DNA from 3 places in the Pseudomonas sp. 2835 genome. Region 3 is predicted to be linked to each of the others. Evidence: riboswitches for the same ligand, from Rfam matches in the RefSeq annotation. Region 3 holds a riboswitch; each other region holds the start of a gene.
What was found. Region 3 has a riboswitch for cobalamin ahead of cobW (cobalamin biosynthesis protein CobW). Riboswitches for the same ligand answer to the same signal wherever they lie in the genome.
Positions count from the first base shown of each region.

Region 1: linked by a shared signal. The riboswitch ahead of ABIE20_RS10585 (TonB-dependent receptor) and the one ahead of cobW (cobalamin biosynthesis protein CobW) in region 3 are both predicted to bind cobalamin.
Region 2: linked by a shared signal. The riboswitch ahead of cobO (cob(I)yrinic acid a,c-diamide adenosyltransferase) and the one ahead of cobW (cobalamin biosynthesis protein CobW) in region 3 are both predicted to bind cobalamin.

Region 1 is NZ_JBNDLE010000006.1:84,283-94,539, forward strand. Features, by position in the region: gene ABIE20_RS10545 (TonB-dependent siderophore receptor) at 1-1,419, shown strand, start outside; gene ABIE20_RS10550 (DUF2834 domain-containing protein) at 1,509-1,826, opposite strand; gene thpR (RNA 2',3'-cyclic phosphodiesterase) at 2,003-2,542, opposite strand; gene ribD (bifunctional diaminohydroxyphosphoribosylaminopyrimidine deaminase/5-amino-6-(5-phosphoribosylamino)uracil reductase RibD) at 2,665-3,177, shown strand; gene lpxO (lipid A hydroxylase LpxO) at 3,254-4,153, shown strand; gene ABIE20_RS10570 (carboxymuconolactone decarboxylase family protein) at 4,319-4,663, shown strand; gene ABIE20_RS10575 (N-acetyltransferase family protein) at 4,759-5,316, shown strand; gene ABIE20_RS10580 (outer membrane beta-barrel protein) at 5,421-6,173, opposite strand; cobalamin riboswitch at 6,352-6,557, shown strand; gene ABIE20_RS10585 (TonB-dependent receptor) at 6,667-8,808, shown strand; gene ABIE20_RS10590 (LysR substrate-binding domain-containing protein) at 9,548-10,257, opposite strand, start outside.
Region 2 is NZ_JBNDLE010000017.1:43,233-53,489, reverse strand. Features, by position in the region: gene cobC (alpha-ribazole phosphatase family protein) at 1-345, opposite strand, end outside; gene cobT (nicotinate-nucleotide--dimethylbenzimidazole phosphoribosyltransferase) at 342-1,397, opposite strand; gene cobU (bifunctional adenosylcobinamide kinase/adenosylcobinamide-phosphate guanylyltransferase) at 1,394-1,915, opposite strand; gene ABIE20_RS21105 (cobyric acid synthase) at 1,917-3,371, opposite strand; gene cobD (threonine-phosphate decarboxylase CobD) at 3,368-4,360, opposite strand; gene cbiB (adenosylcobinamide-phosphate synthase CbiB) at 4,353-5,261, opposite strand; gene bluB (5,6-dimethylbenzimidazole synthase) at 5,261-5,914, opposite strand; gene ABIE20_RS21085 (cobyrinate a,c-diamide synthase) at 5,905-7,200, opposite strand; gene cobO (cob(I)yrinic acid a,c-diamide adenosyltransferase) at 7,197-7,808, opposite strand; cobalamin riboswitch at 7,972-8,195, opposite strand; gene ABIE20_RS21075 (hypothetical protein) at 8,344-8,922, shown strand; gene ABIE20_RS21070 (PQQ-dependent sugar dehydrogenase) at 8,991-10,257, shown strand, end outside.
Region 3 is NZ_JBNDLE010000022.1:55,399-65,655, reverse strand. Features, by position in the region: gene ABIE20_RS23600 (vWA domain-containing protein) at 1-220, opposite strand, end outside; gene ABIE20_RS23595 (ATP-binding protein) at 145-1,146, opposite strand; gene cobN (cobaltochelatase subunit CobN) at 1,148-4,906, opposite strand; gene cobW (cobalamin biosynthesis protein CobW) at 4,910-5,977, opposite strand; cobalamin riboswitch at 6,074-6,271, opposite strand; cobalamin riboswitch at 6,331-6,558, shown strand; gene ABIE20_RS23580 (CbtB domain-containing protein) at 6,657-6,842, shown strand; gene ABIE20_RS23575 (CbtA family protein) at 6,854-7,546, shown strand; gene ABIE20_RS23570 (cobalamin biosynthesis protein) at 7,549-7,947, shown strand; gene cobM (precorrin-4 C(11)-methyltransferase) at 7,978-8,724, shown strand; gene ABIE20_RS23560 (DUF1272 domain-containing protein) at 8,768-9,013, shown strand; gene ABIE20_RS23555 (CsgG/HfaB family protein) at 9,337-10,179, opposite strand; gene ABIE20_RS23550 (curli assembly protein CsgF) at 10,208-10,257, opposite strand, start outside.

The DNA of each region.
Region 1 (10,257 bases), on a different contig from region 3:
ATGCTGCGCGGGTTGCCGCGCTATGCCGACGGCAGCGGCCTGGATGTGCCGCGTTCGACCTTTACCGGTTCACGCTGGAACCATTCGCAAATCGACGTCACCACCCTGTACGCCGACCTTGAGCACCGCTTCAACGACGACTGGAAATTCCACGTTGGTGCGATCCGCATGAGTGAAACCAACAAGTCGACCCACCAGCGGGTGCAGACCGTTGACGATGCCATCAACTTCGATGGCAGCGGTGTGAGCTATGCCGACTGGGTGACCGATTTCGACTCCACCAAGGTAGGTGTCGACATGAACCTGGTGGGCAAATTCAACGCCTTCAACCTCGAGCAGGAAATCACCCTGGGCGGCAACTACTCGAAGCTGACCACCGATGATCTGTTCGCACGCACGTTCAACGACAGCACTGACAACATCTTCGATATCGACCATCACCGCCCGGATATCAGCTACGACAGCTTGCTCGACAAGCCCAACGGCCGTGGTTTCAGCAGTGCCTATGACGTGCGCCAGAAAGGCCTGTATGGCGCCTGGCGGGTCAAGCTGGCCGAGCCGTTGACCCTGGTGCTGGGTTCGCGGGTCAGCTGGTTCGACTACAGCTATGACACGACCATGTATGCCGGTGTCACCCGCGCCCCTTCGGTCAGCCCGACCAGCACCATGACCGAAAGCGGTGAAGTTACCCCGTACATCGGTATGGTCTACGACCTGAGCCGCGAGTGGTCGCTGTACGCAAGCTACACCGACGTCTTCGTACCACAGACCGAACGCAGCGTCGGCGGCGCGCCGCTCAAGCCGATCATTGGCAGCAACTACGAAATGGGCATCAAGGGCGAACTGCTTGATGGCCGCGTCAATACCTCCCTGGCGGTGTTCCGCTACGACCAGGAAAACCGCGCGATCATCGACAAGGCCTCGGGCTTTGCCTGCGATGACTGGTACTGCTCCACCGCCGCCGGCAAGGTGCGCAGCCAGGGTATCGAGGCTGAAGTCAGCGGCGAAGTGCTCAGCGGCCTGCAGCTGTTTGCCGGCTACACCTACAACACCACCACCTACCTCGACGACCCGGACAACAAGGGCAAGGTGTTCAGCACCTGGACGCCCAAGCACATGTTGCGCATGTGGGGTAACTACCAGCTGCCGGGTGACTGGAGCAAGGTCAGCGCCGGCCTGGGCTTCACCGCGCAGTCGCATACCCTGGGCTACGAGCACACCTACGACGTGCCCGGCTACGCGGTGTGGAACGCGCGCCTGGCGTACCAGCTGAGCCCGGAAGTGGGCCTGGCGCTGAATGCCAACAACCTGTTCGACAAGCACTACTACATTGCGGCCTACAACCAGCTCAACGGCAACAACAACTTCGGCGACCCGCGCAACTTCACCTTCAGCGTGAAGTACACGCCGCAGTTCTAAGTTGTCAGCCAATCGCCGGCAATGCCGGCTCCCACAATGGGTCTGTGTGTTGCAGATTTGTGGGAGCTGGCTTTGCCAGCGCTCGTCATTCAGGCGCCAGCGGGCTTACGTCGAAAACCATTGACCACGATATACAACAACGGCCCCACCGAGACGAACACTGCCGTCAGCAACCAGTACGGCAGCACCGCCCGCCACGACCTGCCGCGCTGGCGCGCATCGCGGTACATCCACACGCACGCTAACGCCGCCAGCAGGTACAGGTCGATCACCACCTGGGCGGTGTCCGGCCGTGAGATCAACTCAAGGCCGAACTGCAGCAACGACTGTTCGGCGATGAGCATGGTGTACAGGGTGTAGGCACTGAAACCAAGCAAGGCGAGCAGTGCCAGCCAGGGCTTTTTCATAGGATGTCATCCTTGAGCATTGAAGGTGGAATGTACCGGCCTCATCGCTGGCAAGCCAGCGCCCACAGGCCCGGCATCCATCTCAAAGGCGGCGCAGAACCTGTGGGAGCGGGACTTGCCCGCGATCGGCCGCGAAGCGGTCGTAAAACCAGGCAACGCAGATAGCCGCAGTGACGCTACAACGGCCACTGCGCCAGCGGCCAGTACTGCCCCTTGCGTGATTCGAACAAGGTGAAGTGCCGCGCGCGCAGCACAAACTCTGCCGGCACCAGGGCTTCGGGCTCACTGCCGCGGTAGTCGCGGGCCAGTGTCAGGTGCGGGCGGTAATCCCGTGGGTCCTGGGCAAAGCCCAATGCCAGCATCGCCTGCTGCAGGGCATAGGCCAGCTGGCGCAACGCCGCAGGGGTCTGGCTGGGCACCAGCACCAGCGCCTTGGCCGGGCGCCACACCTGCAGCCGGTCGAGTACCAGGCTCAGCGGCTCACCCGCCACCTTCACCGCCCCAGCGGCAGCGAGTATTGCCGGTAACTGTGCAGTGCCGGCGGCACCGAGGAACATCAGGGTCAGGTGAAAATTCGCCGAGGGCACCGGCCGCCCGGTTTGCATATTCAGCTCACTGCGCCAGCGGGCAATGGCCCGGCGCTGCTCAGGTACGCAGTCGAGGGCAAAGAACAGCCGCTTGAAGGGTTCACCGGTATCACCAATGCCTGGGTCCATGCCGCGTCATCCTGTGTAGTTCAGCTCCAGTTGCTGACTCTACCGTTAGACACCTCACGGCGGCGAGCAACCTCTGCAAGTGCGGTCTATGCTCAGCCCTTTGCCCCAGGAGTTGAACGACAATGGATTGTTTTTCACCCAGCGATAAATTGTTCATGCATCAAGCCCTGAGCGAGGGCCGCCGCGCCCTGCCCGCCTGCCTGCCGAACCCGCCGGTGGGTTGCGTGCTGGTGCGCAATGGTCAGATCATTGCCCGCGGTTTCACCCAGCCCCCCGGCCAGCCCCACGCCGAAGCCATGGCCATGGCCCAGCTCGACGGCGATGCCGAGGGCGTCACGGCCTACGTGACCCTTGAGCCCTGTTCGTTTCATGGCCGCACCCCCTCCTGTGCCACGGCCTTGATCAGGCGCGGTATCCGGCGTGTGTATGTGGCCATGCTCGACCCCGATCCACGCAATGCCGGCGCCGGTATCGCCCTGCTCGAAGCGGCGGGTATCGAAGTGCTGGTCGGCTTGCTGCAAGCCCAGGCCGCCGGTGACCTTGGCCGCTATCTCAATCGCGCCGCCGATGCTGAATCGTTCACGCAAACGCTTGCGCCTAGCACTATGGTCGGGCACACAACCGGTAACATTTAGTACAAACCGTGGTCACGATTGTTTATGCTGGCGGGCTTATGCCATGGCGCATCGCCACATCGACAAGTATCCGCCCATGAAAATCTTCTTTGTTCTACTGTTTGTTTTCTCGATTGCCTACGTTCATTTGCGCGGCAAAGTCAGGCACAAGATCACCCGCCAGCTGGGTGATCACTCGAGCTTCCTGGCCCCGGTCAACGTTTTCCTGTACCTGTTCTCCAAGCTGCCGGCCAAGCCGTACCTGCCGGTCGAGTCGTTCCCCGAGCTCAAGCCGCTGCAGGACAACTGGCAGGAAATCCGCGCCGAAGCCCAGCAACTGCTGCACGTCGGCGAGATCAAGAGTTCGCAGAACTACGACGACGTCGGCTTCAACTCGTTCTTCAAGAGCGGCTGGAAGCGCTTCTACCTGAAGTGGTACGGCGAGAGTCATCCTTCGGCAATGAAACTCTGCCCGCGCACCACCGAACTGCTGCAAGGCATCGGCACGGTCAAGGCGGCGATGTTCGCCACCCTGCCGCCAGGTTCCAAGCTGGTGCGCCACCGCGACCCGTATGCCGGCTCGTACCGCTACCATCTGGGCCTGGACACACCCAACGACGACGGCTGCTACATCTGCGTCGATGGCCAGAACTACGCCTGGCGCGATGGTGAAGGGGTGATATTCGATGAGACCTACATCCACTACGCCTCCAACCAGACCGAGCACAACCGCATCATCCTGTTCTGCGACGTCGAGCGCCCGCTCAAGTACCGCTGGGCCACAGCGTTCAACCGCTGGTTCAGCAAGAATGTGATGGCAGCCGCAGCCGCGCCGAACGACGCCGGCGACAAGACCGGCGGCATCAACCGCCTGTTCACCCGCATCTACAAGGTCCGTGAGCGCGGCAAGGCCCTGAAAAAGCGCAACCGCACCCGTTACTACCTGGAGAAATGGGCAGTAGTGGCGGCGTTGGTGCTGGTGTTCATCTATATCTGATCCAGACCGCTATCGCCGGCAAGCCAGCTCCTAGCAGAAGCGGGCTTGCCAGCGATAGGTCCCCTCCCAAAGTCCTGCCTTTCCCCGACCATCGACCAACGGCGCCCCGCCGGCAAAAAAACTAGCTTCACTGTTCTAGTTGCCAACCACACCAAGGTGAAGACAATGAGCATGATGGACTGGGATGCCTACCGTAAACAGTTGATGGCGGGCATCGGCGATCTCAAGCAACTCTCTCCCGACACGGTCAATGGCTACATGACCGCCAGCGGCGCCGGGGCCAAGACCAACCACCTGGACGCCAAGACCCGCGAGCTGATCTCACTGGCCGTAGCCGTCACCACCCGTTGCGACGGCTGCATTGCCGTGCACTCGGCCCAGGCGGTCAAGCACGGCGCGACCCGCGAAGAAATCGCCGAAGCCCTGGGCGTGGCCGTAGCGATGAACGCCGGGGCGGCGCTGGTGTATTCGGCGCGGGCGCTGGATGCCGTGGGCAAGGCCGGGCAGTAACCCAACCGCAGGTGAGTGCGCGGCCAGTGCCGCGCCTCACCCACGTCCTGGCGTTTTCGCATAAGCTAGCGGGCGAACCGTTTTCAGGAACCCCCATGATCCACATCCGCCCCATGACCGCCGCTGACTTCGAGCTTTTCTGGCCGACCTTCCAGGCCATCGTCAGCGCTCGCGAAACCTATGCCTTCGACCCGGCCATGAGCCAGGAGCAAGCCCGCCAACTGTGGCTGGAAGCGCCGCTGCAGACCCTGGTGGCCGAAGAGGATGGCGTGCTGCTCGGTTCCTACTACCTGAAGGCCAATGCCGCCGGCCCCGGCAACCATGTCAGCAATTGCGGCTACATGGTCTGCGACGCCGCCCGTGGCCGCGGTGTAGCCCGCTTGATGTGCGAGCACTCGCAGCGCCTGGCGCGGGAGCTGGGCTTCCTGGCCATGCAGTTCAATTCGGTGGTGTCGAGCAACGAGGTGGCGGTGGCCTTGTGGCAAAAGCTCGGCTTTGCCATCGTCGGCCGTTTGCCCAACGCCTACCGGCATGCGCGCCTGGGGCTGGTGGACAGCCTGGTGATGTACAAGTGGCTTGAGGAACCGAAACAGCCGATGCTGATCGGGCGCAAGAATATCGAGGCGGTGGTGTCGCGCAAGCGCGGGCGTTGAATCGGTAACGACCGCGCTGGCCTCATCGCTGGCAAGCCAGCTCCCGCAGCTACTTCAGACACCCGATCGGGGGGGAGCCGGCTTGCCGGCGATGCTTTGAGGGCTTAGAAGGCGATACCCACCTTCACGCCGTACTCATCGCGCTTGAGCTTGGTGTTGTCGGCCACCGGCGAGTCGCCATCGAGCTTGTACTCGGTGCGGGTGTAGTACACCCCGGCCATGATTGGCACCGTGCCTTTCTGGTTCATCAAGAAATTCACTTCGGCGTACGGATTGGTGCGGTCTTTGAGGTCGACCGTGTCGCTGCCCAGGTCATCGACATCGAGCTTGGCACGACCGTCCAGGGTGTGCCGCGCGCCCAGTTCGACGCGCATGGTGACGTCGTCGAACTGGTGGTTATAACCCAGCGCCGCCTTGGCGAACGGGCCCTTGGCGGTCAGTTCCATATCGTAGTCGTTGGTGTCGGGCTCGTAGCGGGTCCAAGCGTAACCACCGCCGACGGTGAAGTCGACGAAGTTGCGCGCATCCAGCGCCGCGCGCCAGCCCAGGTCGAGGTCGGCCTGGCCTTCCTTGAGCTTGTCATCGTCCTTCTCGCCGTACTTGGCCTCGACACCGGCCTGGTAGATAAAGCCGGATTCGGCGGTCATCTTGTTGCCGAAGTTGTAGAACAGCCCGGCCTGGGGCATGTGCGAGGTGTCCGATTCGCTGCCGCCTTCGAGCTTGAACTTGTTGTAGCTGCCGCTCAGGCCGAAGGTCGAAATCGGCCCGGTGTCGGGCGCTGCGAAGGCGCTCAGGGGCGCGGCCAGCAGGGCCAGGGCACAGGTTTTACGCAGCAGGTTGAAGCCTTGGTTAGACATTCCGTTAATTCTCCATGTCTTGAACAGGTGCATGTAAGCCAAGCGACCTTTCGAGACCGGGGCGTTTGCAAAAGTTCGAACGGATTTACCGCCGAAGGCTCTGCAATGCGCCTTGCATCACAATTGAACTGATCTGCTCAATTGCCCAAGCCGTTGACTGCAAAGGTTTTCGGTGTTCAGATGCGCGCCAGTTTCAGGTGTCCTGCGCCGCCGTGCGCAGGGTGAAACGGGAAGCCGGTGCGTCATGCAAATGACCAGTCCGGCGCTGCCCCCGCAACGGTAAGCGAGCGAAGCCTTCGAAACACCACTGTGCCTTGGCATGGGAAGGTGAAGGCCTTCATGACCCTCGCAAGCCCGGAGACCGGCCTGAAGCTTCTGTTTGGCAACCCCGCGGTGGGCGGGCGCAGGCCGGTTGGCGTTCGCCTGCGCGTGCGCCATGCCTCCATGCGTTGTTCCCTCCGGGATTCATTCTTCCTGTTGACTGTGGAACGACATGTCCCGAATCTCCAAGCTTCATACCCTGGCGGCCAATGCCCTGGCCCCCTGCCTGGCCTTCTCTGCACCGGCTTTCGCCGTCGAGGGCAGCCCCTCTGCCCTGGCCCTGCCCTCGACGGCCATCACCAGCAGCAGCGACAACGAATCCGTCAGCCTGGCCACCCCGCTGCCCGCCGGCTCACGCCTGAACCTCAGCGCCATGGACACCCCGGCCAGCACCAGCAGCCTGGGCAGCGAGGCCATCGACGGGCGCAACAACCTCACCGTGCAGGACGCCGTGACCCGCTCGCCGGGCATCACTTCGGTGGCTACCCCGGGCAACGGCAACACGGCGCTGTCGGCCCGCGGCTTCACTGGCCACAGCTCGGTGATGACGCTGTTCGACGGCGCGCGGATGTACACCGGCGCCGGCACCCAGAGCTTCCCGGTCGACCCGTGGATGGTCGAGCGCATCGACGTAATTCGTGGCCCGGCCTCGGTGCTGTACGGCGAAGGCGCCACGGGCGCGGTGATCAACGTGATCCCGAAAAAGCCCTTTGCCGGCGAGATCCGCAATCACCTGCGCCTGGGCTACGGCTCGTACGACCGCCAGCAACTGGGCCTGGACAGCGGCGGTTCGCTGAGCGAGCGGCTGAGCTACCGGGTGACCCTCAACCGCCAGCAAAGCAATGGCTGGATCGACCGCGGCGATTCGAAAAACCTGGCCATGAGCGCCGCCCTGCGCTTTGACGCCAGCGACGACCTGAGCTTTACCCTGGCCCACGAGCGCGGCGACGCCGAGCCGATGAACTACTTTGGCACGCCACTGATCGACGGCCATTACCGCGACAGCCTGCGCAAGAAGAACTACAACCTCAAGGATTCGGCCCAGCACTACCACGACGAGTGGACCCGCTTTAACACCGACTGGAACATCAGCGACTCGATCAGCGCCAGCAACCAGCTGTACTACCTCAAAAGCCGCCGGCACTGGCGCAACGCCGAGGACTACACCTGGAACAGCGGCGTCGGCCAGCTGGAGCGCGGCAGTTACCTGGAAATCAAGCACGACCAGGAACAGCTCGGCGACCGCCAGAGCTTCACCTTCGACCACTCGCTGTTTGGCCTTGCCAGCAAGACCGTGGTCGGCGCCGAGTACAACCGCATCCGTTTCGGCATCGACAGCAACTCGCCGTACAACGACGTCGGCGGCGATTTCATCGACCCGTGGAACCCGGCGCCGGGGTATTTCCACAGTAAAGACCCGACGCGCCCGCAAACCGACAGCACCACCCGCACCTTCGCCCTGTTCGCCGAGAACCGCACCCAGCTGTCCGAGCGCTGGTCGCTGGTGACCGGCATCCGCCGCGACCAGAACCACATCGACCGCAATGACCTGGTTAGAGATACCCGCAGCGACCGCAGCCTCAATGGCGGCAACTGGCGCGCCGGGCTGGTGTTCGCCGTCAACGACGAGCTGAGTCTGTACGGCCAGTACTCCACCAGCGAGGACGGCGTCAGCGACCTGGTGACTCTCAGCCCGACCCAGCAGCAGTTCGACCTGACCGAGGCCAAGCAGACCGAGTTCGGCCTCAAGCAACTGTTCTGGGACGGCCGTGGCGAGTGGACACTGGCGGCCTATCACATCGTCAAGAAGAAGCTCTTGGTCGACAACCCCGACACTCACCAGAAGGAACAGGCCGGCCAGCAGACCTCCGATGGCCTGGAAGCGACCCTGGAACTGGCCCTGGCCAACCAGTGGCATGTCTCGGCCAACGCCTCGGTGGTGCGCGCCAAGTACGACGACTTCGACCAGGTGGTCAATGGCCAGACCGTTTCCCGCGCCGGCAACCGCCCCAGCAACGTGCCACGGCGTACCGCCAACCTGTGGGTCAGCAAGGGCTTTAGCCACAACGTGGATGCCGGCCTGGGCCTGCGTTATGTCGATGAGCGCTATGCCAACACCGCCAACTCCCAGAACGTGCCGGGCTTTACCGTGGTCGATGCCAACCTGGGCTGGCAGGTGCTGCCGGATGTGCGCCTGGGCTTGCAGTTGAACAACCTGCTGGACCGGCGCTATGCCGCCACCGCGCACAGTGGCGAGCAGTGGTTGATGGGTGAGCCGCGGTCGTATTTTGCGACGCTGGACTACACGTTCTGAGGTGAACCGGGGCTGCTGTGCAGCCCATCGCCGGCAACGCCGGCTCCCACAATGGGCCTGTGTACACCGGACCTGTGGGAGCTGGCCTTGCCAGCGCTCGCAACCCAGCCAACACCGGATGTGCTGCCTGCACCGGCCTCATCGCCGGCAAGGCCGGCTCCCACAATAGACTTGCATGTACCGGACCTGTGGGAGCAGGCCTTGCCTGCGATCGAGCGCGCAGCGCTCGTAACCCAGCCAACACCTGATGTGCTGCCTGCACCGGCCTCATCGCCGGCAAGGCCGGCTCACAATAGACTTGCATGTACCGGACCTGTGGGAGCAGGCCTTGCCTGCGATCGAGCGCGCAGCGCTCGCAACCCAGCCAACACCTGATGTGCTGCCTGCACCGGCCTCATCGCCGGCAAGGCCGGCTCTCACAATAGACCTGCATGAACCAAACCTGTGGGAGCAGGCCTTGCCTGCGATCGAGCGCGTAGCGCTCGCAACCCAGCCAACACCTGATGTGCTGCCTGCACCGGCCTCATCGCCGGCAAGGCCGGCTCTCACAATAGACTTGCATGTACCAGACCTGTGGGAGCAGGCCTTGCCTGCGATCGAGCGCGCAGCGCTCGCAACCCAGCCAACACCTGATGTGCTGCCTGCACCGGCCTCATCGCCGGCAAGGCCGGCTCCCACAATGGGCCTGTGTACACCGGACCTGTGGGAGCTGGCCTTGCCAGCGATGAGGCAGGCCCTGTCAACCTAGCTCAGGCAAGCTATAGCGTTCGGCAAAGTACTGGCGGAAAAACTCCACCGCCACCCGCACCTTGGCCGAGCTGGCCAAGGGCGAGGTGTACACCGCCCAGATGTCCGCTGGCTGGTGATACTCCGCCAGCACCTGCACCAGGCGCCCGTCGGCCAGGCTGTCGTGCACATCCCACCACGAGCGCAGCAAGATCCCCCGGCCATCCAGGCACCACTGGTGCGCCACTTCGCCGTGGTTGCTCGACAGGCTGCCGGTCACCCGTACGCTCTCCTCGCCACTGGGCCCTTCCAGCTGCCAGACGCCAAACGGGTGGTCGCGCTCCTTGATCACCAGGCAATCGTGGCTGGCCAGCTCGGCCAGTACCTTGGGCGTGCCGCGCCGGGCCAGGTAGGCCGGCGAGGCGCAGAGCACCCGGCGGTTTCGGGCCAGCGGCTTGGCAATCAGGTTGGGGGCGATGGCGTTACCGACGCGAATGTCCAGGTCGACGCCCTCTTCGATCAGGTCCACCAGGCGGTCGTGCACGTCCAGGCGTACATCCAGGCGCGGGTAGCGTTCGGCCAGTTCCGACAGCGCCGGGGCGACGAAACGCCGGCCCAGGCCCAGGCTGCTGGCAATCCGCAGCTGGCCCACCGGCTCGCGGTGCTGGGCGCTGATGTCGTCGCCCATGCGCTGCACCGCATCGAAAATCTGCTGCGCCCACT
Region 2 (10,257 bases), on a different contig from region 3:
CTCGCCGCCTGGCGGTGTATAGGTATAGGGGTCAGCCCAGAACTGGCCGAGCTCGGCTTCGTGAGTGAGCATCAGCTCTGCTGCGCTACGCCCTTCCCACTCACCGAAATGCAGCTCCTGCAGCCCCGGCGCCAAGTGCAGCGGCAGGTTCAACTGCGCGCCAAGCTCCTGGGCAAAGCGTGCGCAGCGCTGCAATGGCGAGCTGACCAATGCATCCCAAGGGCCGGCATCACTCACCGCCGCGCGCATCTGCGCCCAGCCCTTGTCGGTCAGGGCATCGTCGAGGCTGCCGCGCAGGCCGCCACCCAGTTCGGTTTCACCGTGGCGCAGCAGGTCGATGATCATGCCGGGCGATCCGCTACCGCGGCTTCGGCAAAGGTCGCCATCTGCCCGTGCAGGTCACAGGCCAGGCGCAACACCGGCACCGCCAGCGCCGCACCACTGCCCTCGCCCAGGCGCAGGCCCAGCTCCAGCAGCGGCTCGGCGCCGAGCTCGGCAAGCACCCGGCGGTGGCCCGGCTCAGCGCCACGATGGCCGAACAGCAGCCAGTCGCGGCAACCCGGATTGATACGCGTCGCCACCAGCGCGGCAACGGTGCAGATAAACCCATCCACCAGCACCGCAACACCGGCCTGGGCGCAGCCCAGGTAGGCACCGACCAGCGCGGCGACCTCGAAGCCGCCAAAACACAACAGCCGCTGCAGCGGGTCGTCGCCCAGCGCTGCATGCTGCTGCAATGCCCGCTGGATAACTTCGGCCTTGTGCCGCACACCGGCGGCGTCCAGCCCGGTACCCGGGCCGCTGAGTTCCGTGGCCGGGCAGCCGAGCACGGCGCAGGCCAGGGCACTGGCGGCGGTGGTGTTGCCGATCCCCATCTCGCCGCCGATAAACAGCCGGGCGCCGCTGGCAGCCGCGCGCAAGGCACTCTCGCGCCCGCCCTGCAGAGCCTGCACGCACTGTTCGTAGCTCATCGCCGGTACCTGGGCAAAATTGGCCGTACCCGGGCCGACGCGCAGGTGACGTACACCCGGCAGCTCCAGCGCCAGGTCGATGGTGCCCAGGTCGATCACTTCCAGTTGAGCATTCAGCTGCCGCGCCAGCACACTGATCGCAGCGCCACCGCTGACGAAGTTGAGCAGCATCTGCCCGGTCACCGCTTGCGGGTAAGCCGAAATACCTTCGGCGACCACGCCGTGATCGCCGGCAAAGATCGCGATCCACACCTGCTCGACGCTCGGCTTGAGCTGGCCTTGCAAACCGGCCAGTTGCACCGCGAGCTGCTCCAGGCGGCCCAGCGAGCCCGCCGGCTTGGTCAGTTGCTGTTGCCGCGCCAGGGCCTGTTCGCGAACGTTCTGATCGACAGGTCGACAGGCTTCAAGCCACCAGGTTTGACTCATAGTGCAGGTCCTTTCAGGGTAAGCGGCAAGCCGGCGACAGTCAGCACCACGCGCTGGCAGCGCTCGGCAATGGCCTGGTGCAGCGCGCCTGCTTCATCGACATAACGGCGGGTCAGCTCGCCCATGGGCACCACGCCCAGGCCGGTTTCATTGCTGACCAGAATGATTTCGCCCGGCAACTGCGCCAGGCAGTCGAGCAACGCCGTGCGTTCGGCCGCCAGGCGCTCGGGGTTGTCGAGCATGAGCAAATTGGTCAGCCACAGGGTCAGGCAATCGACCAGCAGGCAGCGCTCGGCACAGGCAGTGGCGCGCAGCACCCGGGCCAACTCCAGCGGCTCTTCGATCAACGCCCACTCGGCCGGACGCCGCTCGCGGTGCAACTGCACCCGTGCATTCATCTCGCCGTCGAGCGGTTCGCTGGTGGCAATGTAGGTGACCGCCAGGCCGCTGTGCATCGCCAGTTGTTCAGCCAGGCGGCTCTTGCCCGAACGGGCGCCGCCAAGGATCAGGTTGAGCATTTCAGTTCAGTCCGCAGAGTTGGCGCAGGCGCGCGGTGTCCAGGTGCTGTTCGACCAGGTCGGCCAGGCGCTCGATGTCGCGTTCGCGCAGGGCGTGGTAGTCGATCAGTTCGACCTCCTGCAGCCCGGCCCAGCGCAACAGTGCAGCGCAGCAATGCGGCGCCTCGAACAGCCCATGCAGGTAGGTGGCGAGGATCTGCCCGTCGGCGCTGATGGCGCCATCGGCGCGACCGTTGTCGAGCAATACCGCGGGGCGCTCCAGCGCCGGTCCCTGGGTTACCCCGGCGTGAATTTCGTAACCGCTGATGGCTGCCTGCTCCAGTTGCAGGGTGCCGGCAACATTGCGCAGCTGCTTTTCGGCTTCCAGCACGGTGACAAAATCCAGCAGGCCAAGGCCATCGCTGGCCCCCGCTGGCCCTTCCAGGCCCAAGGGGTCTTGCACCCGTCGGCCGAGCATCTGCAGCCCGCCGCAAATACCCAGGACCTTGCCGCCATAACGCAGGTGGCGGCTGATTGCCTCGTCCCAGCCGCGCTCGCGCAACTGCGCCAGGTCGCCGCGCACGCTCTTGGAGCCGGGCAGGATGATCAGGTCGGCCGGCGGGATTGGCTGACCGGGGCCGATGAACTGCAGGTCGACCTGCGGGTGCAGGCGCAGCGGGTCGAAATCGGTGTGGTTGCTGATGCGCGGCAGCACCGGCACGATCACCTTGAGCTGGTGCCCGGCCTTGAGGCCCTGGCGCTGGTCGATCCCGTCTTCGGCTTCCAGGTGCAGGTCCATCACATAGGGCAGCACGCCCAGCACCGGTTTGCCGGTACGCTCTTCAAGCCAGTCCAGGCCCGGCTGGAGCAAGGCGATGTCGCCACGAAAACGGTTGATGACAAAGCCTTTGACCCGCGCCTGCTCGCTCGGTGAGAGCAGCTCCAGCGTGCCGACCAGATGCGCAAAAACGCCGCCACGGTTGATATCGGCAATCAGGATCACCGGGCAGTCGACCGCCTCGGCAAAGCCCATGTTGGCAATGTCACCGGCACGCAGGTTGATCTCGGCCGGCGAACCCGCGCCTTCGACCATCACCACCGGATACGCCGCGCTCAAGCGCTGGTGCGAGGCCAGTACGGCCTGCATGGCGATGATCTTGTAGTCGTGATAGGCCACGGCATTCATGCTGGTGACCGCCCGGCCATGGACGATCACCTGGGCGCCGGTGTCGCTGTTGGGTTTGAGCAGCACCGGGTTCATGTCGGTGTGCGGGGCCAGGCCCGCAGCCTGGGCCTGCACCGCCTGGGCACGACCGATCTCGCCGCCCTCGGCGGTCACGGCACTGTTGAGCGCCATGTTCTGTGGCTTGAACGGCACCACGGCGATGCCCTGGCGCAGCAGCCAGCGGCACAGTGCGGTCACCAGGGTGCTCTTGCCGGCATCGGAGGTGGTGCCCTGCACCATCAGGGTGGTCATGGGTATTCCTTGCGGTATTCGCTGAAGGCCTGGGCCAGGCGCTGAAAGTCCTGTTCACTGGCCGGCAGGCCGAAACGCAGGCTCGGCGGCTGGCTGAACAGGCGCAGGAGGATGCCGCGCCGGGCCATGAATTCATGCAGGCGCGGCGCCTGCTCGGTAACCAGGTACTGGAACAGGTCGCAGCTGCCGCTGGGGTCAAAACCTGCTGCACTGAGCACCGCGGCCAGGCGCTGGCTGGCAGCGGCGCAGCGGATGATCTGCTGCTGGTGGGCGGCGCCGTCGAGCAGGCAGGCCTGGCCGAGGATCCGCGTCGGGCCGCTGATGGTCCAGGGCCCGAGCTGTTCGGCGAGCAGTTGCAACAACTGGCGCTCAGCGAGAACAAAGCCCAGGCGCACACCCGCGAGGCCAAAGAACTTGCCGAACGAACGCAACACGATCAAACCGCTGCGCTCGGCATGGGCGCCAATGCTGTGCTGCGGGGTGTTGTCCATGAAGGCTTCATCAACCAGCAGCCAGCCACCTCGGCGGGCCAGGCGCCCATGCCATTCCAGCAGTTGCTCGGCAGCAATCAGCTGGCCGGTGGGGTTGTTGGGGTTGACCACCACCAGCACGTCGAGGCTGTCGAGGTAGTAATCGACCTGGTCCAGCGGCAACTCGCGCACTCGATGGCCTGCGCGGCGCCAGCCTTCGGCGTGCTCGGCGTAGCACGGCGACAGCACCCCGACCGTGCCGGGGCGGCGCAAGCGTGGCAAGGCCTGGATCGCTGCCTGGGAGCCGGCCACTGGCAACAGTTGCTCGACCTGGTAGTAATCACGGGCCGCCTGTTCGAGGCCGTCTTCGGTTTCGGGCAAACGCGCCCAGGCCCGTAGCGGAACTTCGGGGATGGCGTAAGGCCAAGGGGCAATGCCGCTGGACAGGTCCAGCCAGTTTTCGCGGGCGATGCCGTATTGCTGCACTGCGCGTTGCAGGCGACCACCGTGTTCAAGCATAGAATTCAGCCCCCAGGCACAACACCAGCAACCACAACCACACCCCCTGGCAAACCAGTCGCCAGCCGCGCTCGATGGCGTCGGCATCGGCCTGCGGGCCTTCGCCCAGTTGCGGGCGCTCGTGCAGCTCGCCGTGGTACACCGCCGGGCCGCCCAGCTCGACCCCCAGCGCTCCGGCCCCGGCCGCCATCACCGGCCCGGCGTTGGGGCTGTCCCACAACGGTGCCTGGCGCCGCCAGCAGCTCAGGGCCAGGCGGGTCTTGCCCAGCAGTGCGTAGGTCAGGGCCACCAGGCGCGCAGGAATGTAGTTGAGCAGATCGTCGATTTTCGCTGCGGCCCAGCCGAAGCGCTCGAAGCGTTCATTACGATAGCCCCACATGGCGTCGAGGGTGTTGCTCAGGCGATAGAGCACCACCCCCGGCACGCCAGCGACGACAAACCAGAACAAGGCGGCGAACACCGCATCGCTGCCGTTCTCCAGCACCGACTCGGTGGCGGCGCGGGCCACTGCGGTTTCATCCAGTTCGCGGGTTTCGCGGCTGACCAGATAACCGACGCGCTGGCGAGCTTTGTCCAGGTCGCCCTGGCGCAAGGCTTCGGCCACCGGCGTCACGTGCTCGCCAAGGCTGCGCAGGCCGAGGGCGCAGTACAGCGCCAGCACTTCGACCAGCCAGCCAATGTATGGCAGCCAGGACAACAGCATGGCGACGAAAGTCAGCGGCACCACCGCCAGGAACCAGGCACTGACGCCATGGCTGCGCCAGCCGCGGCCGCCGGCATTGAAACGCTGTTCCAGGCGCCCGGCCAGGCGCCCGAAGGCTACCAGCGGATGCCGGCGCTTGGGCTCGCCCAGCAGCGCATCCAGCGCCACCCCGGCCACTGTCAGCAACGCCACGCTCATCAAGACTCTCCCCACTGGTTTTCAAACAGCATGTCGTTCAGCGGCCGCGCCGTGGTCCAGCCTTCAAGCACCAGCATCGGTGCCGGGTAAAATTCCTGAACCGGGCCCAGGCAGAGGATTGCCAGCGGCTTGGCACCGGCCGGCATGCCCAGCAACTCGGCCAGGGCCTGGGGCTCGAACAGCGACACCCAGCCCATGCCCAGGCCTTCGGCGCGCGCCGCTAGCCATAAGTTCTGGATCGCACAGGACAACGACGCCAGGTCCATCTCCGGTAAGGTCCGGCGGCCGAAAATGTGCGCTTCGCGTTCATCCATCAGTGCCGCGACCAGCAGCTCGGCGCAGTCGCTGATGCCTTCGACCTTGAGCTTCATGAAGTCGTCGGAGCGCTCACCCAGGGCGTGCGCCGTGCGCAACCGCTCCTCCTCCACCAGGGCCTGGATACGCTGGCGCAGTGCGCGCCGGGTGATGCGGATGAAACGCCAAGGCTGCATCAGGCCGACGCTGGGTGCCTGGTGCGCAGCCTCAAGCAGGCGCGCAAGCAGCTCGGGGGCAACTTCGCCACCGCTGAAGTGACGCATGTCGCGACGCTCGCCGATGGCGCGGTAGACCGCCGCGCGTTCGGCCTCGGTAAAAGCATGTTCAGTCATGGACACAGCAGCGCCGCCGACGCCTGGGGGTTGGAAGCAAAATAGAAGTGCACGTAGGAAGCGGTCAAGCGGCCCTGGCGATACACCGCCTCGGCACCACGGCCGCCGTTGGGGCTTTGGCCGCGGGCAATCGGTTCAAGCCCGGTGCTGGTCAGCGAATGATGGTAGGTGTGCCCGCGCAAGGTGCCTTCGGGCAGCTCCACGGCCTGCAGGGCCAGGGCGGCCAGGCGCTTTTGCATCACCGCCTCGCCTGCCAGCAGGCCAAGCAGTTCGGCACGTTCGCCGGCAACATCGGTGAGGGCATCGAGCAGGTAGAGCATGCCGCCGCATTCGGCAAGCAACGGTTTGCCGGCGTGATGATGGGCGCGGATGGCGTCGAGCATCGATGTGTTGGCCGCCAGGGCCTGGTGGTGCAGCTCCGGGTAACCACCGGGCAGGTACAGGCTGTCGGCGGCTGGCAAGCTTGCATCGTGAAGCGGCGAGAAGAACGCCAGCTGCGCGCCCATGGCCCGCAGCAGGTCGAGGTTGGCGCCGTAGGTAAAGGCAAAGGCTTCGTCGCGGGCAACCGCGATGCGCACGCCTTGCAGCAAGGGCTCGATGGCAAGCTCGGTTGGCGCGGCGAAACGCACCGCTGGCGGCAACGCCGCATCGCAACTGGCGCCCAGGGCCGCTGCGGCAGCATCCAGACGCGCATCGAGGTCGTTCAGTTCACTGGCTTGCACCAGCCCCAGGTGCCGGCTCGGCAGCTCGATGCCGGTTTCTCGCGACAGCCCGCCGTACCAGCGCAGCCCTTCGGTCAGGCTGCCTTCGAGCAACTGGGCATGGCGCAGAGTACCGACACGGTTGGCCAGTACCCCGGCAAACGGCAGGTCCGGCTGATAGCGCGCCAGGCCCAGGGCCAGGGCGCCAAAGGTCTGGGCCATGGCGGTGCCATCGATCACCGCCAGCACCGGCACGCCAAAATGCCGGGCCAGGTCGGCGCTCGAAGGCGTGCCGTCGAACAGCCCCATGACCCCTTCGATCAGGATCAGGTCGGCTTCAGCCGCCGCTTCCCACAACAGCCGACGGCTTTCCTGCTCGCCGACCATCCACAGGTCAAGCTGATACACCGGCGCACCGCTGGCGCGCTCGAGGATCATCGGGTCGAGAAAGTCAGGGCCACACTTGAATACCCGGACCTTGCGGCCCTGGTTGCGATGCAGGCGCGCCAGAGCGGCGGTCACCGTGGTCTTGCCCTGGCCGGAGGCCGGTGCGGCGATCAGTACCGCCGGGCAGTGGCGCGCATCACTCATAGTTCGACGCCCTTCTGGGCGCGGATGCCGGCCTGGAAAGCGTGCTTGATCATGCCCATTTCGGTGACGGTGTCGGCCAGCTCGATCATTTCATCCTTGGCCGCGCGGCCGGTGACGATCACGTGCTGCATAGGTGGGCGCGCCTGCAGGTCGCTGAGCACCTGGTCGAGGTCAAGGTAACCGTGCTTGAGGGCGATGTTCAGCTCGTCGAGCACCACGAAAGCGATCGACGGGTCCTGGAGCATCTGCCGCGATACCGCCCAGGCGGCTTCGGCGGCGGCGATGTCGCGCTGGCGGTCCTGGGTTTCCCAGGTAAAGCCCTCGCCCATCACGTGGTAGCGCACCTGCTCGGGAAAGCGCCGGAAGAACAACTCTTCGCCAGTGCTGTTGCGGCCCTTGATGAACTGCACCACGCCGCACTGCATGCCGTGGCCCATGGCCCGGGCGAGCATGCCGAAGGCCGAACTGCTCTTGCCCTTGCCGTTGCCGGTGAGCACCAGCAGCAAGCCGCATTCGTTGGGCGAGTTGGCGATGCGCTCGTCGATCACGGCCTTTTTGCGCTGCATGCGCGCCAGGTGGCGTTCGTCGCGCTCGGTGGATTCAGTCATGAGGTTCTCCGCAAACCACTGTCGGCCGATCCGCAACGAGCGCAGCAGCCGGTGGCTGCTCAAGGTATCGAAGGAACGGGCATGACAGATGAATGGATATGGCAGACGGAAAACGCGCAGGGCTGCGGCACAGGCCGGAGGAACCGCGCATCACCCTCCGTGATGCCGTTGGCTGTTACAGGCCGGTCTCCGGGCTTGTGAGCGGGGCCATGGACACCCGGGACCGCACGCCTTCCCGAGTGCAAACACCCAGTGGCCCTGTGCGACCTTGACTCACCTACCGTTGCGGGGGCAGCGCCGGATTCGCGCGCCTCGCGCGCCCACCGGCTTCCCTGTTTCACCCTGCCAGGCCATCGCCTGCAGAGCACCTGAAACAAGTCGCGAAGGTTAGAGGGTTGCACCCGGAGCGTCAATGAAAGGCGCTGAACTGGCCTGGATCAATGGCGCCTTTGACATCTTGTGTAACAGTGACATCAGTGATATCAAATAGCCATATCTTCGGCTGTACTCGATCACAACTATAAGGGAGAGCAGCATGCAAGGCCTGATCATCAATAATGCGCGCCTGGAATTCCTGCGCCCCGCCCTGGAACGCTGGGTCGATTGCATCGACCGCTTCAACCAGACCCTCGGTGACGGCGAGGCGCCCTATTGGCACGGCGCCCAGGCCAACCTCGGCCTGCTTTCGGCCGCTGCCTGGCAGGCCGAGCTGGTAACCCTGCAACAGCACCAGAGCAAAAAGCAGCGCGATGACGGTGATCGCGAAGGCCGTTGCGACCTGTACATCGCCAACCGCGAAGAAGCTGCCTACCTGCAGGCCAGCCAGCGCTGGCCGCGGATCGCCAAGCTCGACCTGAACAACGCCCTGGGCGAAACCGTCTACGCCGCGCGGCAGATCGCCGCGCCCAGCCAGCTCAAGGTCGCCGCATTGTTCGCCAGCCCCTGGAAAGCCGGCCAGCACGCCAGCCCCGAAGAGCTGCAGGACCTGGTCGACGACCTGCAAAAGCACAATGCCTGCGCCATTGCCTGGTACTTCCCCTACGCCTACCGCAAGCTGCACAACGAAGCCGGCCAGTATCACCCCGGCATCGCCCTGTTGCTCAAGCAGGCCTGACCCGGGGAACCTCCCACGCGTGGCACGCCTCTACTGGCAATAGCGGCGATCATTGCGAGGGATACGACATGGGCATAAAACCGATTGCACTGCTGCTGGCAGTGACTGCGGGGTTAAGTGGCTGCGGCGAGAACGCACGCCTTGAAGTCAGCGACGGGGTTGGCCCGTCGCCGCAATTGCCCGAACCGAACAAGACCCTGATCCCCACCGTCAACATCGCCCCCGCCATTGGCTGGCCCCAGGGCATGGCGCCCAAGGCCGCGCCCGGCACCCAGGTAGCGGCCTTCGCCGAAGGCCTGGACCACCCGCGCTGGCTCTACGCCCTGCCCAATGGCGACATTCTGGTGGCTGAAACCAATGCCCCGCCCAAACCCGATGACGGCAAGGGCATTCGCGGCTGGGTGATGGGCAAGGTCATGGGCCGCGCCGGCGCCGGCGTGCCCAGCGCCAACCGCATCAGCCTGCTGCGCGACAGCGACCATGACGGCGTGGCAGAAACCCGCACACCCTTTATCGAGAATCTCAACTCGCCCTTCGGCATGGCCCTGGTCGGCAATGACTTCTACGTCGCCGACACCGATCGCCTGCTGCGCTTTCACTACGAACCCGGCGCCACCTCGATCAAAGGCCCGGGCACGCCGATTGCGGATTTGCCAGGTGGCACCCTGAACCATCACTGGACCAAGAACGTGATCGCCAGCCGTGACGGCAAGAAGCTTTACGTCACCGTCGGCTCCAACAGCAATGTCGGCGAAAACGGCATGGACCAGGAAAAGGGCCGCGCGGCGATCTGGGAAGTCGATCCGGCCAGCGGCCAGACGCGCATCTTCGCCTCGGGCCTGCGCAACCCCAACGGCCTGGCCTGGGAGCCGCACACGGGGCAACTGTGGACCGCGGTCAACGAGCGTGACGAGATCGGCAGCGACCTGGTGCCCGACTACATTACCTCGGTCAAGGATGGCGGCTTCTACGGCTGGCCTTATAGCTATTTCGGCCAGCACATCGATCAGCGGGTCAACCCGTCTGATCCGAACCTGGTCGCCAGCGCCATTGCCCCGGACTATGCGGTGGGGCCGCACACAGCGTCACTGGGCCTGACCTTTGCCGAACCGGGCGTGCTGCCGGCACCTTTCGAGCAAGGCGCGTTCATTGGCCAGCACGGCTCGTGGAACCGCAAGCCGCACAGTGGCTACAAGGTGATCTTCGTGCCCTTCAGCACTGCTGGCAAACCTGCGGGCAAGCCGATCGACCTGCTGACGGGATTTCTCAACGACGAAGGCAAGGCCATGGGCCGGCCGGTCGGGGTGATCAATGATCAACGCGGCGGGTTGCTGG
Region 3 (10,257 bases):
CTTTGCGCGTACGCGGCCGCCCCTTGAGCAAGGTCGCCGGCCAGGCCACCGCGCCGGATGCCGCCTGTTTGCCGCGCCCACGCGGGCCTGCGGCAAGTGCTCCGGGCCGGGGTCTGGCATCCGCGCTGCTGTGGCGGCGGATGCTCAGGGCTTTTTTGCCCAGCTCGGTACCTCGCGCCGGGCGCCGCTCGGCGTGGCTTGCGGCGGCAACTCGCCCCATTGGCCCTGGCCCTGCTGGCCGGCCGAGGGAGGCATGGCGGCGCCGTTGTCTGGCGCTGGCGGCTGTGGCGACGGCGCTTCGCGGCGCCGATGACGCAAGGCAAACTCGGCCACGGCATCGATATCCTCGGCCTCGATTTGCCCGGCCCCACGCCAGGCTGCATGAGCCCGGGCGGCACGCAGCCAGACCAGGTCAGCGCGCAAGCCATCAACGCCGGCAGCAAAACAGCGCTGGGTAATCTGCGCCAGGGCCTGGTCGTCCAGGGCAATCTGCACCAAGCGCTCGCGGGCACCCTGGCAGCGCTCGCGCAGGGCCGCCTGGGCTGGCGCCCATTGGCTGCAAAATGCCTCGGGGTCGCTGTCGAAATCCAGCCGGCGGCGAATGATCTGGCCTCGGGCTTCAGGCAACGGCTGGCCTTCGAGCACGACATTGAGGCCGAAGCGGTCGAGCAATTGCGGGCGCAACTCGCCCTCTTCCGGGTTCATGGTGCCAATCAGCACGAAACGGGCGCTGTGGCGGTGGGAAATTCCGTCGCGCTCGACCCGGTTGGTGCCACTGGCAGCGACGTCCAGCAACAGGTCGACCAGATGATCCGCCAGAAGATTGACCTCATCCACATAGAGCACGCCACCGTCGGCCTTGGCCAGCACCCCGGGGGAAAACTGCGCCTTGCCCTGGCCCAGCGCCGCATCCAGGTCGAGGGTGCCGACCAGGCGCTCTTCACTGGCACCCAGCGGCAAGGTCACGAACGGCCCTTCGCCAAGCAGATCAGCCAGGCCCCGCGCCAGGGTGCTCTTGGCCATGCCGCGCGGGCCTTCGATCAGCACGCCGCCGATCTTCGGGTCGATGGCGGTCAGGCACAGCGCCAGTTTCAGCTCGTCGGCGCCGACCACGGCGGCCAGGGGAAAATGTGCAGGTTCGCTCATCTCAATTCTCTTCCTCGCCGTCCAGCAGCTGTTCTTCCAGCGCTTCACGGTAGTCGCCCGGTTCCTGCCAGAGCCCGCGCTGCTGGGCTTCGAGCAGGCGCTCGGTGATGTCGCGCAAGGCCTCGGGGTTGTGCTGGCGGATAAAATCCCGGGTCGCCTCGTCGAGCACATAGGCGTCGGCCAGCGACTGGTAATGATGGTCGTCGATCAGGTGCGTGGTGGCATCGAAAGCGAACAGGTTGTCGACGGTGGCCGCCAGCTCAAAGGCACCTTTATAGCCGTGACGCTTGACCCCGTCGATCCACTTGGGGTTCAGCGCCCGAGCGCGGATCACCCGGTTAAGCTCTTCCTTGAGGGTGCGGATACGCGGCCGGTCCGGCTGGCTGTGATCACCGTGGTAACTGGCCACCCTGCTGCCGCCCAGGCTCTCCACGGCGGCGAGCATGCCGCCCTGGAACTGGTAGTAGTCATTGGAATCGAGCAGGTCGTGCTCGTGGTTGTCCTGATTTTGCAGCACCGCCTGCACCTGGCTCAGGCGCCGGGCAAAGTGGGCACGCGCCGGCGTGCCTTCATCGGCGCCGCCATAGGCGTAGCCACCATGGTTAAGGTAGACCTCGGCCAGGTCCTGGCGGTCATTCCACAGTCGTCCGTCAATGGCATTCTGCACGCCAGCGCCATAAGCGCCCGGCTTGGCCCCGAACACCCGCCAGCCGGCCTGACGGCCTGCCTGCTCGGCATCCAGGCCCAGGGCCTGCAACTCAGCGCGCTCGCTACGGACTTTGGCCGCCAGCGGGTTGAGCTCATCCGGCTCATCCAGCGCCGCCACCGCTTGCACCGCCGCATCGAACAGCTTGATCAGGTTGCCGAAGGCATCGCGGAAGAACCCTGAGACGCGCAAGGTGACGTCCACCCGTGGCCGGTCGAGCAGGCTCAAGGGCAGGATTTCAAAATCGTCGACGCGCTGGCTGCCGCTGGCCCACACCGGCCGCACGCCAAGCAGGGCCATGGCCTGGGCGATATCGTCGCCACCGGTGCGCATGGTCGCCGTGCCCCACACCGACAAGCCGAGCTGACGCAGGTGATCGCCATGGTCCTGCAAATGGCGCTCGAGGATCAGGTTGGCCGAGGCAAAGCCGATGCGCCAGGCGGTGGTGGTCGGCAGGTTGCGCACATCGACGGTATAGAAGTTGCGCCCGGTCGGCAGCACGTCCAGGCGCCCGCGGCTTGGCGCGCCGCTGGGGCCGGCGGGGACGAAACGGCCTTCGAGGGCGGCAAGCAGGCCGTGCATTTCTGCCGGGCCGCAGCTGTCCAGTTGCGGCGCGACCTGTTGCGCCAGCGCGTCGAGAATCGCCTGCACCTGCGCCCATTCGGGGCCGCCGGCAAGCTGCACGCTGCCCTCGAGGGTCTGCTCGATAAGCTGGCTGGCATACAGCTCAAGGCGTTCGCGGGTGTCGCCGGCGGTGCGCCAGGCTTCGTCCATTGTCGCCAGGAGTGTGGGCCGAGGGCCGTGCCAGGGCTGGCCGAGGTCGCAATCGAGCGGGTCGAAGCCCAGGTTCAGCGCCTTCGCCAGGGCCCGCAACACACTGCCATTGGCCCCGCGCCCATCGCCGCGTTCCACCCGCAACAAGGCGAGCAAGGTGTCGATGCGCAGGCGCCCGCTCGGCGACTCGCCGAACACGTGCAGGCCGTCGCGGATCTGCGACTCCTTGAGGTCGCACAGGTAGGTGTCCAGGCGCGGCAGCCAGATCGCGGCATCGTCCAGGGCGCCTTCGATTTGCAGTTCGCGGTCGATATGGTTGTCACGCACCAGCGCCAGGATGTCGCGCTGCAGCTCCCGGGCCCGGCGCGGGTCAAGCAGTTGCGCCTCGTAGTACTCGTCGGCCAGCAGCTCCAGGTGGCGCAACGGCCCATAGGTTTCGGCGCGGGTCAGCGGCGGCATCAGATGGTCGATGATCACCGCCTGGGTGCGGCGCTTGGCCTGAGCGCCCTCGCCCGGGTCATTGACGATAAACGGATAAATGTTCGGCAGCGGGCCGAGCAAGGCGTCCGGCCAGCAGCTATCGGACAGCCCGACGCCCTTGCCCGGCAGCCACTCCAGGTTGCCGTGCTTGCCGACATGGATCAGCGCGTCGGCGGCAAAGCCGTGACGCAGCCAGAAGTAGAACGCCAGGTAAGCGTGCGGCGGCACCAGGTCGGGGTCGTGGTAGACCGCGCTCTGGTCCAGCTGGTAACCACGGGCCGGCTGGATGCCGACGAAGGTCAGGCCGTAGCGCAGGCCGGCGATCATCATCCGCCCGCTGCGGAACATCGGGTCCTGGCTCGGCTCGCCCCAGCGTTCGCGCACGGCAATCTGGTTGGCCTCGGGCAAGGTGGCAAAGGCCGCCAGGTAGTCCTCCAGGGCCATGCTTTGCATGCACGGGCGCAGGTCGAGGCTGTCGAGGTCGTTGCTGACGCCACCGAGCAAAGCCTGGATCAGCGCCGTGCCGTTGTCGGGCAAGGGTGCCAGCGGATAGCCCTGGGCCTGCAACGCGCGCAGGATGTTCAGCGCCGCTGCTGGAGTGTCGAGGCCCACGCCATTGCCGATGCGCCCGTCGCGGGTCGGGTAGTTGGCGAGGATCAGCGCCACGCGCTTCTGCCCGTTGGGCAGCTGCGCCAGGGCGCACCAACGCCGCGCCAGCTCGGCGACAAAGTCCATGCGCTCGGGCTGGGCGCGGTAGCAGACTACGTCGGACTGGCTGCGCTCGCTGCGCCAGGCCAGGTCCTTGAAACTGACCGGGCGGGTGATGATGCGCCCGTCCAGCTCCGGCAAGGCGATGTGCATGGCCAGGTCGCGGGCCCCCAGGCCCTGCTCGCTGGCTTGCCAGGCCGGTTCGTTGTCCTGGGCGCAGATCGCCTGCAACACCGGGATGTCGCGGCGAAACGGGCGCAGGTGCGGCTGCTCGGGGCTGGACTGGGCAAAGCCTGTGGTGTTGATGATCAGGGCAGCGTCGACCTGGTCCAGCCAGTCTTCGACCTGCTGCAGGCAACCGGCCTCCTTGAGGCTGGCCACGGCAATCGGCAAGGGGTTGAGCCCGGCCAGTTGCAACCGCTCGCAAAAGGTGTCGATAAAGGCCGTGTTGGCCGCCTGCAGGTGCGAGCGGTAGAACAGGATCGGCACCACCGGCTGCTCGACCTGCCACTCGCCGAACCAGTCCTCCAGCGCCGCAGCCGCCTTGCGCGGGTGGTACACCGCGGTGCGCGGCAGTTGCTGCGGCGCGCTCCAGGGGTAGTCGCGCTGCAAAAACTCGCTGGCCAGGCAGTTGAACAAGTTCAGGGCATTGGCTTTGCCGCCCTGGCGCAAAAAGTGCCAGAGCCGTTCGGCCTGCTCGGCCGGCACCGTGCTCAGGCTGCTCAGTTCCGGGTCGGGGCGGTCGTCGCCGGGCACCAGGATCAACTGCACGCCACGGGCGGCCAGCTCCAGCAGTTGCTCCACACCATAGCGCCAGTAGCCGACGCCGCCGTGCAGCGACACCAGGATGACCTTGGCATGGCGCAACACCTGGTCGACATAGAGGTCGACCGAGGCATGATTCTGTACCTGCATGGGGTTGGCCAGACGCAGGCTGGGGAAATCCTCGGGCAGCTGCTGGGCGGTTTCGGCCAGCAGCGCCAGGTGCGAGTCACCGCTGCAGAGGATTACCAGCTCGGCCGGGGTCTGGCCGAGGTCGGCAATGCTGTCGTCCGGTACAAAACCACCGGGCTGGGTCCGCAGCAAGTGCATGGGTCAAGCGCCCAGGGCGGCGCGCAGGCTCGCTTCCAGTTGTACCGCATCCAGTTCCTGGCCGATCAGCACCAGGCGCGTAGTGCGCGGCTCTTCACTGCGCCAGGCGCGGTCGAAGTGCTTGTCGAAACGGGTACCCACGCCCTGGATCAGCAGGCGCATCGGCTTGCCCGGGATCGCTGCAAAACCTTTGACCCGCAAAATGCCGTGCTGCACCACCAGTTGGGTCAGGGCGTCAAGCAGCAGGCTTTCGTCGGCTTGCGGCAGCTCGATGGAAATCGAGTCGAAGGCGTCGTGGTCATGGTCGTCGTGATCATCACCGTCGTGGTGCGAGTCGTGGTGGGTACGGCGGCCATCGATATGCGCCTCGGATTCGGCGCCCAGGCCCAGCAACACTTCCAGCGGCAGGCGGCCGCTGCTGGCTTCGATCACCTTGACCGCCGGCGGCAGCTCTTCTTCGACTTCGGCGCGCACCTTGGCCAGGTCGTCGGCGGCAATCAGGTCGGCCTTGTTCAGTACCACCAGGTCGGCGCTGGCCAGCTGGTCGGCGAACAGCTCGTGCAGTGGCGACTCGTGGTCAAGGTTGGGGTCGAGCTTGCGCTGCGCATCGACCTGCTCCGGGTAGGCGGCAAAGGTGCCTGCGGCGACGGCCGGGCTATCGACCACGGTGATCACCGCGTCAACGGTGCAGGCGTTGCGAATCTCTGGCCACTGGAAGGCTTGCACCAGGGGCTTGGGCAGGGCCAGGCCGCTGGTTTCGATGAGGATATGGTCGAGGTCGCCGCGACGAGCGACCAGTTCGCGCATCACCGGGAAGAACTCTTCCTGCACGGTGCAGCACAGGCAGCCGTTGGCCAGTTCATAAACGCGGCCGCTGGCCTCTTCTTCAGTACAGCCGATGCTGCACTGCTTGAGGATTTCGCCGTCGATGCCCAGCTCGCCAAACTCGTTGACGATCACCGCGATGCGCCGCCCCTGGGCGTTGTCGAGCATGTGCCGCAGCAGCGTGGTCTTGCCCGAGCCGAGGAAGCCGGTAACGATGGTGACGGGGAGTTTGGCCAGTGTTTTCATAGCGATGCCCTTGGCAGGATGGCGGGCATGCGGGACGAGCGCCAAAGGTGTTGCGCACCTGGCCTGTTCGCCACCGGATCACCCCGCCCGGTTGAATGTCGGAAACTGTTCGAGGCAGGTCTCCTGGCTTGCATTGCACCGGCACCTGGCCAGTCGAACGACGCCTTCCCGCACACGCTGCAGTGGCTGTGTCGAACCCTTCAATGCTTACAGTTGCGGGGGCAGCCGCGGCTTGAACCGCGTTCCCGTCTTAGCTTCGGCCAGCGCCGAAGAACCTCGAAGCGGCTAGGCTACGCAGTGCCCGGTGAGCGGTCAACTGCTGTCACGATTGACGCCTGCCCGCGCCCGTGATTTGCTAACGCCATTCGTTTGGGTGCCCCTTGAGGGTGAAACTGGGAAACCGGTGCGTCATGCGCTTCTTTATAAGGTGTATGGCAAGTCCGGTGCTGCCCCCGCAACGGTAAGTGAGAAAAGCGTCAGAACCACTGTGCCCGCTGTCTGGCATGGGAAGGTGACGCCTGTGGTGTGGCCAGCGGCCTACCCTCACCAGCCCGGAGACCGGCCCAACGCTTGACCGAACAAACCCGCGGTGGGCGGGCGCTGTTACAACCCCTGGGCGAACGCTGCGCAGGGGTTCGCTGCGCTTGCCTGTTGCCGACAACACCAAGAGGAAAGCGCCATGCGTACCAGTACCGCCATTAACCAAGCCGTTACCCCGTCAAGCCTCAGCCAGCGCCTGCTGGTTGCTGTCGGCGCCTCGCTGCTGGGCCTGTGCCTGGTGTACTTCGCCGGTTTCTCGCACATCGAAGCGGTGCACAACGCTGCCCACGATACCCGCCACAGCGCCGCCTTCCCTTGCCACTGAGTGCTGCCCCGATGATCAAGCGTATTGCCAGTACCGCAGGCTTTACCGGCCTGCTGGCCGCCCTGCTGCTGACCCTGCTGCAAAGCTTCTGGGTCGCGCCGCTGATTCTCCAGGCGGAAACCTACGAAAGCGCCGCCCCTGCGCTCGAAGCGCCCCATGAACATGCCGCCGGCACCGCCGAGCATCATCACGACAGCGAAGCCTGGTCGCCGCAAGACGGCTGGCAGCGTGTACTGTCGACCACCGGCGGCAACCTGGTGGTGGCGGTCGGATTCGCCCTGATCCTTGCCGCGCTCTACACCCTGCGCGCACCGAAGACCGTGATCAGCGGCGCGCTCTGGGGCCTGGGCGGCTTTGCCGTGTTCTGCCTGGCGCCAACCCTGGGCCTGCCACCGGAACTGCCGGGCACCGCGGCCGCCGACCTGGCCCAGCGCCAGGCCTGGTGGGTCGGTACTGCTGCTGCCACCGCCGTGGGCCTGGCCTTGATCGTGTTTGCCCGCAACTGGCTGCTGAAGGTTGTCGGCGCAGTGTTGCTGGTAGTGCCGCATGTGATTGGCGCGCCACAGCCGGAAGTGCACCAGATGCTCGCCCCAGAAGCCCTGGAAGCCGAGTTCAAGGTCGCCTCGCTGCTGACCAACGCCGCGTTCTGGCTGGCCCTGGGGCTGATCAGCGCCTGGCTGTATCGCCGTTCGAGCCAGGCCTGAGGATGCAGCTGTACCTCGGCCTGGGTTGCCGTCGCGGCTGCCCGGCCGACGCCCTGAGCAATCTGCTCACGCGCACCCTGCTCGCCCATGACCTGACGCCCGGCGCGGTCATGGGCCTGGCCAGCATCGACCTCAAGCACGACGAGCCCGGCCTGTACGAACTGGCCCGGCGCCTGGGCGTGCCGCTGCTGTTCTACAGTGCGGCGCAGCTGGCCGCTTTCGAACCACGGCTGAGCCATCGCTCTGCGGTAGCCTTCCAGCACAGCGGCTGTTATGGCGTGGCCGAAAGCGCCGCCCTGGCCCTGGCCGAGCAGCTCGGCGGCCCGGCCCGCCTGCTGGTCCCCCGCACCCTGCAGGCCGACGCCAGCCTGGCATTGGCCTGCACCAGCGGTTTTCACTGATAATCAGCACTTTCCCCGCAAGGACTTCCCATGACCGTCTATTTCATCGGCGCCGGCCCCGGCGATCCGGAGCTGATCACCGTCAAGGGCCAGCGCCTGATCCAGCGCTGCCCGGTGATCATCTACGCCGGCTCGCTGGTGCCGGCTGCAGTGCTGGAGGGTCACCGCGCCGAAACCCTGATCAACAGCGCCGAACTGCACCTGGCGCAGATCATCGAAGCCATCAAACGCGCTCACGACAACGGCCAGGACGTGGCCCGGGTGCACAGTGGCGACCCCAGCCTGTATGGCGCCATCGGCGAGCAGATCCGCTACCTGCGCGAGCTGGGCATCCCCTACGAGATCGTGCCCGGCGTCACCGCCGTGGCCGCCAGTGCCGCCCTGCTCGGCTGCGAACTGACCCTGCCGGACATCGCCCAGAGCGTGATCCTCACCCGCTACGCCGACACATCACCGATGCCGGCCGGCGAGCAACTGGCCGACCTTGCCCGCCATCGCAGCACCCTGGCGATTCATCTTGGGGTCAAGCACCTGGCCAGAATCGTCGACGAGCTGCGCCCGCACTATGGCGGCGACTGCCCGATTGCCGTGGTACACCGCGCAACCTGGCCGGACCAGGACTGGGTACTGGGCACCCTGGAGACGATTGTCGAGCTGGCGGCGGCCAAGGATTTTCGCCGTACCGCGCTGATCCTGGTGGGCCGCGTGCTGGGCAGCGACACCTTCAGCGAGTCGGCGCTGTACCGCGCCGGCCACGCCCACCTGTATCGGCCTTGAGCGTATACACTGACGATTTCGACCTGCCTGCGAGGACCTGACCATGCTCGAACTGCGCCCCAACTGTGAATGCTGCGGCAGCGACCTGCCCGGCGATAGCGCGGATGCGTTGATCTGCTCGTTCGAATGCACCTTCTGCCGCGACTGCAACGAGCGTCAGCTCAAGGGCCAGTGCCCCAATTGCGGTGGTGAGCTGGTCAAACGCCCGGCGCGCTCGGCAGCCAAGCTGGTCAACAACCCGGCCTCGACCCAGCGCATCGTCAAGGAACAGGGCTGCCCGAGCCATTGAGGTAAACCTGATTGGCAAGGTGTTGCCTTGCATCGCCGGCAAGGCTCCACACAATGGATCTGCATGCGCCGGACCTGTGGGCTGGCTTTGCCAGCGCTCGTAATCCAGATGCCACCTGATGTGCTGGCTGTACCGGCCCCATCTCCGGCAAGGCCGGCACACAATGGATCTGCATGCGCCGGACCTGTGGGAGCTGGCTTTGCCAGCGATCGAGTGCGCAGCGCTCGTAATCCAGACGCCACCTGATGTGCTGGCTGTACCGGCCTCATCGCCGGCAAGGCCGGCTCCCACAATTTTGGGAGCTGGCTTGCCAGCGATGGGTTTCACGGGCTCTGGTACTGGCTCAGGTATTTATCCAGTACCGCCTTGTCGCCGGTGCCATCCCCCGCCACCTGCCACAGGCGCCGTTCAATGCCCTGGGCCAGCAAGTGCCCCACCGCCGCCTCGATCGCCGACAGCACACACAGCTGCGCCGGTTCGTTGGTGGTGTAGCCGACCTCGGCTTCGAGCAGTTTCTTGAATTCGATGAACTTGAACACCCCGGCGCTGCGCCCGACCGAGTAAATGGTCTTGCTGGTCATGACATTGGCCAGCACCTGTCCGCTGCGCACGTCCACCGCCCGCAGGTTGACCGAGACCTGGTCGACCCGGTACTCGCGCGACAGGTCGATGCCCAGGTAACGCGCACCCTCGCCACCGCTGCGCACGTTGGTGTCGTAGGCGATGATGCCGCCTTCGAGCATCAGGTTGGCCGCCTGCAGCGGTGGCAGTTCACCCTGGATGTTCACCGGGGTGTCGGGCTTTTTCTGCGAGGCGCGGATGATCTTGCGTTCGGTCAGCAGGTTCTGCAACCCTTCGCGCTCGAGCACCACGAACCAGCCGCTGGCCTGCAGGGCGTCCATCAGCATGCTCGCCGCCCCCTGGGTGACACTGGTGGAAAACGAGCTGGCCGGAGTCGGCTTGTATTGCCCGGTCTGGTCGCGAAAACCATACACCACCGCCATCAGCCGGCCCTTGGGTCGCGGCATGTTGAGAAGGTCGTAGTAGGTCGAGGCGCGCGGCGTGAGGGTCGGGCTTTCGCTGTCCTGTTCGGCCGGCATCGGTTCGCGCAGGCTGCAGCCTTGCAAGGCGGCCAGGATCAGCAGTGTGCTCAGAATTCGTTTCATGGCTGGTTCTCCCCGTTGTCCTGGCCCTTCAAGGGTTCAGGCCGTTGACCTGAATTTCCGAGATTTCCCCGGTCACCC